2 regions of the Exiguobacterium sp. s143 genome follow, and region 2 is predicted to be linked to the other one. Evidence: a T-box and tRNA genes for the amino acid it is inferred to sense, from the RefSeq annotation. Region 2 holds a T-box; the other holds one or more tRNA genes.
What was found. The T-box of region 2 lies ahead of ileS (isoleucine--tRNA ligase). A T-box ahead of a tRNA ligase gene usually reads a tRNA of that ligase, here a tRNA-Ile.
Positions count from the first base shown of each region.

Region 1: it encodes a tRNA-Ile, which carries the amino acid that the T-box ahead of ileS (isoleucine--tRNA ligase) is inferred to sense. The anticodon was not compared.

Region 1 covers NZ_JACSMX010000002.1:202,136-205,562, reverse strand. Annotated here, with positions in the region: gene KNQ03_RS09270 (superoxide dismutase) at 1-240, opposite strand, end outside; gene KNQ03_RS09265 (alpha-amylase) at 334-1,794, opposite strand; tRNA gene KNQ03_RS09260 (tRNA-Ile) at 1,911-1,984, opposite strand; tRNA gene KNQ03_RS09255 (tRNA-Met) at 1,996-2,069, opposite strand; gene KNQ03_RS09250 (Na/Pi cotransporter family protein) at 2,198-3,427, opposite strand, start outside.
Region 2 covers NZ_JACSMX010000001.1:44,815-48,241, forward strand. Annotated here, with positions in the region: gene KNQ03_RS00280 (hypothetical protein) at 1-773, opposite strand, end outside; gene KNQ03_RS00285 (GNAT family N-acetyltransferase) at 883-1,434, opposite strand; T-box leader at 1,519-1,764, shown strand; gene ileS (isoleucine--tRNA ligase) at 1,821-3,427, shown strand, end outside.

The sequences.
Region 1 (3,427 bases), on a different contig from region 2:
CCAGTGACCGCCACCGTTGTTACGGACTGCAGTTTGAATGTTTGCTGGGAGAGCATCCAAGTTTTGAAGAAGTTCTTCAAGTGACTTTCCTTCATGTTCTGTACCCTCAAGCGCCGCATTCACGTTCGTGACATACGTGTTGTGGTGTTTCGTGTGGTGAATCTCCATCGTACGAGCATCGATATGTGGCTCAAGCGCATCATAAGCGTAGCCGAGTTCTGGTAATTCAAATTTTGACATGTTCATGTCCCCCTTTGTGCTATTTTCGAAAACTTCAATACCCTTTAAGACTAGCAAAAGAACCTGTGTTGACGCAAGTCAAGACCCTCGGATTTACTTGACTTCTCGTGGAGCAAAAACTGAGACACCACCACCTGGAACTGGGAAGACACCAAATCCTTCATCGTCGATCACGACAGGGTGATCTTGATGGTTCGTATAGTCGAACCATTCTTGGCCTGCCCGTTCTTCACCAACGAACATCCGTTTTTCACACATATCGGCATTCGACAATAAGACCGCACAGCCAGAGTTCTCAATTTCCTCAACTCCACGACGAACCCAACCGACACAATGTGGATCATCGAGATAATCTTCTTGCTCACCATATGCTTTGTGATACCGTGCATAGAGTAAAGCATCGATCATTTCTTTTTTCCCTTCTACCGGATGTGGTCCTTGCACTCCATAATAGTCACCGTAGAAGACACATGGGTAACCGTCTTTACGAAGTAAAATCGCCGCGTAAGCGTGTTGTTTGAACCAGTCATCCACCCACGACTCAAGTGATTCCCCCGGTTGAGAATCGTGATTGTCGACGAACGTGACGGCATTCGTCGGGTGTGATTCGACAAGGGTATCTGCAAACAATGTCGTCATATCAAACTCCTGTCCCAGCTTCGAAGCTTCATGGAACTTATAATGAAGCGGAACATCGAACAAATCGATCGTATAGTCGACGCTATCAAGGAAATGACGACAATCATCGAGATCTGATTTCCAGAACTCACCGACCATATAGAAGTCACCTTCACTTTTTTCAATCATTGATTTTGCGAATTCATGAACGAATTCATAGTTGATATGTTTGATGGCATCGAGTCGGAAACCTTGGCAATCAATTGTTTCTTGGAACCAATGTCCCCAGCGGATCATTTCTTCTCGGACTTCCGGGTGATTATAATCGATGTTCGCGAACATCAAATAGTCATAGTTTCCGAATTCATCATCGACTTGATCATTCCAATCTTTATTTTTACCGGAAATTTTAAAGACACCCGTCTTTTCTTCACGGGCATCAAAATCCGTTCCATTGAAAAATTCATGTGTCCAGATGAAATCTGAATATTTTCCGTTACGTCCTGGGAACGTAAACTTCGTCCAAGCTTCGATTTCAAACTCTTCTGAAATTTCTTTCGAACGATCTTCCGGATGGACTTCGACGACATTGATCGTCTCGAGTTCATCGGCTGCTGCTTTATGGTTCATGACGACATCAGCGTAAACAGCGATATCGTTCTCCCGAGCAACCTGGATCGCTTCGACGAGTTCATCTTTCGTACCGTATTTCGTACGGACCGTTCCTTTTTGATCAAATTCGCCTAAATCATAGACGTCATAGATGCCATATCCTGTATCTTCATCCGATTGACCTTTTGACGCCGGTGGAATCCACACGGACGTGATGCCGGCAGCACGTAATTCAGGCGCCCGCTCTTTCAAGCGTTGCCAGTGCTTCCCATCATTCTCTACATGCCACTCAAAAAACTGCATCATCGTATGGTTACGTTCCATCTCTCTTCGCTCTCCCTTAGTTACTATAGTATGAATATTATTACAATATCTTTACTATTCCCCGGGGGAACAAAAATAAACGCTTCCCGTTTTTCAACGAGAAGCGTTCTACTGAATGGACCCTGCAGGGCTCGAACCTGCGACCGGACGGTTATGAGCCGTCAGCTCTAACCAGCTGAGCTAAGGGTCCTTAAGTAATAGTAGCGGCGGAGGGAGTCGAACCCACGACCTCACGGGTATGAACCGTACGCTCTAGCCAGCTGAGCTACACCGCCATGATGTATGTTTCTTACTCTTACTAGATTACGAGATGTGGCGAAACTTGTCAATATGCTATTTCAAAAAAATAAACAGCTGATTTCATTTTTTTGAAATCAGCCGTCATAAGAAAATCGTATTTCACTTAGTTCGTTAAAGCCGTCCGCTGTTCAAGGACGAGATCCGTGATGTTGACAGCGTGATCGCCAATTCGTTCGAGGTTTGACAAGAGATCGACGAAGATCATCCCTGCTTGTCCCGTACATTCGCCAGCGTTAACACGAAGGACGTGATGCTTCCGGAATGACCGTTCGAGTGCATCGAGTTTACCTTCGAGTTCTAGAACTTTGCGAGCTCGTGTGACATCATCCTCTTCGACAGCGCGTACGGCACAATCGACGATTTCTTGCGTCAAGGCATACATGTCATCAAGCTCTTTCTTCGCAGCTGATGTGAACTGAATTCGGTTGACGATTTGGAAATCGACTAATTCAACGATGTTTTCGACGTGGTCACCGATTCGTTCGAAATCATTGACAGCGTGCATCAGTAACGAGTGTTCATTTGATTCACGCTCTGATAAATCATGTGCCGCTACTTTAACGAGATAACTCGTGACTTCTGTATTTAAATGGTTGATCGCATATTCAATCTGCTCTGATTCTGAAACATCTTTCTTATCATGCGATTGCGTGTAACGGTGCGCTTTTGCAAGTGCGTCTTTCGAGAATTCTCCCATTCGCAATACTTCGAGCTTTGCTTGATTCAAAGCAAGTGCCGAAGATTGGTTCAAGATGTTCTGATCGAGATGACGCGGTTTCGAATCAATCGTCGTATCCGTACCCGGTACGATTTTTTGTACAAGCCATGCGATTTGCGCAATGAACCAACATTGAATCAACGTATTGACGACATTGAATGTTCCATGTGCAAAGGCGATTTGCATTTTTGGACCTAAATCAAGCGCGCCTGTGATCGACGTAATGAAGCTTGAGAAGATTGGTAATGCAATCAGGAACAATACTGTTCCGATAATGTTGAAGATGACGTGTGCCGCTGCTGTCCGTTTAGCTGCAATCGACGCACCAAGTGCTGCAAGTACTGCTGTGATCGTTGTTCCGATGTTATCACCGAACAAGACCGGAAGTGCCGCTTTGATATCGATCATGCCACCAGCGTACAACTCTTGTAAGATGCCGATCGTTGCTGACGACGACTGGACAAGAACAGTAAAGATCGTTCCGACGAATACACCAAGCAATGGATTATCCGACATCGATACCGTCAACTCACGGAACCAGACACTTGACTCAAGTGGAGCCATTCCGTCGCCCATCAATGTCAAACCATAGAACAATGCACCGAAGCCAAAGAA
Region 2 (3,427 bases):
TTTCCGTTATTGTCGGAGAATACAAGTGTCATTTCATCTTCTGGACTCGCATAGTTCAAGTCACTCGAACTTTTTGTCAAAGCTTGTTCAGTCAAAAGGGACAGTTGACCAGATAATTTTTTATATTTTCGATCAAGACTAAAAGTAGCATATTCATCATTGAAGAACCCTGATAAGATTACGTTTTGATTATTTAGTTTACCATTCGCTAAAATGGATTGATTTTTTTCAATCGATTCAAACGATGAAGAGGCGATATGGATCGATGAAAGTGATGTACCTGAAAGTGGTGTTCCGACTTCATAAGCGGTGGAAGTCTCGATTAGAGGTAATCCTGAAAGGTCTGCTAACAATTGTAATGGTACGTATGGCGTTTTACCAAGCATCAACAAACTTTCTGTATTTTTGTACTTACCAGTTACGACTGCTCCGTCTGTGACAAGTGATTTTGAAGATGCGAGAAGGCGATACCCAGTCGAAAGCTCTTTGATCTTCTTTTTGTTCCCTTCGTTCTCGATTTGAAGATTCTTGTACTTAGTATCAAGTGATTTATAAGACTTTGAGAGGCTCGTGTGCTGTCCTTGTAACGTCTTATAAGCGTTTTCCGACTTTTTTGTTTTTTTCTTTTCGTCGGCTAGTTGTTTTTGGAGTGCTGCTTTTTCCTTTTTCAGTTTAGCCACTTCTTTTGAACTTGAACTTGCTTCAACGATTGATGTCTGCATGACACCGAATGCTAATGATGATACAAGACCTGCTGCGATCCATTTCTTCAAGATGGTTCCCCCTTAAATGACAAAAATGATTTCTTACACCTAACAGTATATTCCAATATCACCTTTTTAGATTTCAATCATTTTGAAATGAAGGGAATGTTTTTATAGATTAAATTTGAAACCAATCACTTCGCAATATCGAGTACATATACAAATCATCGAATTGTCCACGCGTTTTCTCATATTGACGAAGCAACCCTTCACGCTGGAATCCGAGCCGTTCAAGCAATCGTTGCGAAGCGGTGTTTGCTGGTAGGACAAGTGCTTCGATCCGGTTGAGCGAAAGTTCTGTAAAGCCATATTCGATGAGCGCAAGCGATGCTTCCTTCGCGATGCCTTGTCCCTGATAGGCAGGGCTCAACTCAAACCCAAGTTCTGCCCGCTGATGGCGTTCCGCTTGATTCAAGAAACCGCAACTGCCGATGATGACATCGTCTTCTTGTAATGCGATCCCGAACCGGATACCCGTTCCATCTCGACGAATTGAGGCATACCAGTCAATCTCTTCAAGCGCGTCTGCTTCTGATTGAAAGGCGGCGAGTCCCATCTGTTTGACGACGTGTTCGTCTGATAAATAGGCTAGGACACTCGTAGCATCTTCGGGTAACACTTCGCGTAAGACGAGACGATCCGTTTTAAGCGTTGGGAAAGTATGTAACATTCAAAAAACTCCTTTGCAAGAAAATGTAAAAAGTTATTGTGCAGTGTTTAAGGCATATGGTAAGATTCTCCACAACAAGAGCATATCATTTCGTTGACGAGAAAGAGTAATGATTGTCCCTCTGCCTTACAGAAAACCGGGATTGCTGAGAACCGGTAGCCAGATCAATCATGAAGATCCTCTCTGAGAAGTCACGCTGAACCATTCAGTAAGCGTGACCGGGTGTCCACCGTTACATGGAATGCACATGATAGTGTGCAACTAAGTGCTGTCGAGAACGAGTATTCTCGACGGAATATGGGTGGTATCGCGGTGAAGTCCGTCCCTGTCAAAGGGGGCGGACTTTTTTGTATTCTCTTAGTTACTGACAAAGGAGCGAACAAGAGATGACGTCACAAAACCAAGCAGAAACCGTACAACAACGCGAGGCGCGTGTCCGAAACAGATGGAAACAAGACCAGGTCTTCGCACGATCGATTGAGCAACGCACGGAAGCGGAATTCGTATTCTACGAAGGACCGCCGACTGCGAACGGTTTACCCCACGTCGGTCATGCGCTCGGACGAACCGTCAAGGATACCGTCGCCCGCTATAAGACGATGAAAGGGTTCCGGGTCGAGCGAAAAGCTGGCTGGGATACGCATGGACTACCGGTCGAACTCGGTGTCGAGAAACAACTCGGAATCTCCGGCAAACAAGCGATCGAAGACTATGGTGTTGAAGCATTCATCGCACGCTGTAAGGAAAGTGTCTTCTCCTACGAAGCACAGTGGCGCTCCTTCACGGAAAAACTCGGCTACTGGGTCGATATGGATGACCCTTACGTGACGATGGAGGACGAGTATATCGAAAGCGTCTGGCATATCCTCGGGACGATCCATGACAAAGGCTGGTTGACGAAGGGACACCGTGTGTCACCGTATTGTCCGAGCTGTCAGACATCACTCAGTTCCCATGAAGTCGCGCAAGGCTATCAGGACGTGACGGACTTATCGGCGACGGTCAAACTTCCGATCGTCGGTATGGAGCAGACGTTTCTACTTGCATGGACGACGACACCGTGGACGTTACCGGCAAACGTCGCGGTGGCGGTTCATCCGGAATTGACGTACGTCACGGTAGCGTTTGAAGGAGAGCGATTCATTGTCGCAAAAGCGTTAGTCGCTGAACTGTTCTCAGAATCCGTCGAGGTCGTATCCGAACAGCTCGGTGCGGAACTCGTCGGTTTGCGTTATGAACCACCGTTTGATTTCGTGACGCCAGAGAATGGTCATACGGTCGTCGGGGCGTCCTTCGTCCAAGCAACGAGCGGAACCGGACTTGTCCATCTTGCTCCAGCATACGGGGAAGAAGATTACCGGGTCGTCCGGGAAAACGGTCTGTCGTTCGTTAATGTCGTCGATGCTGCTGGCTGTTACACGGATGCCGTTCCATCACTCGTTGGTCGATTCGTCAAAGAGTCAGACGTCGCGATCATCCAGCTGCTTGCTGAACGGGGACGCTTGTTTGCGAAAAAACGCTATACGCACAGCTATCCGCATTGTTGGCGATGTGACTCACCACTGCTCTATTACGCACAAGACAACTGGTTCATCGAGACGACAGCCGTCAAGAAACAACTCCTTGCGAACAATGCGTCTGTGACGTGGTATCCTGATCACGTCAAGGAAGGGCGGTTCGGGAAATTCCTTGAGCAACTCGTCGACTGGAACATCAGTCGTAATCGCTACTGGGGTACACCACTGAACGTCTGGGAGTGTGAAGCGTGTGACACGACGTTCGTTCCAAAAAACAAGGCTGACTTGTTGCACCGGACGACGACATCGACGGAATCCGTCGAGTTGCATAAACCATACGTTGATGCGTTATCGGTCTCGTGTCCGACGTGTCAGGGAGTGATGCATCGGACACCAGAAGTCATCGATGTCTGGTTTGATAGCGGAGCGATGCCGTTCGCGCAACAGCATTATCCGTCACGGACGCAGACGCTTAA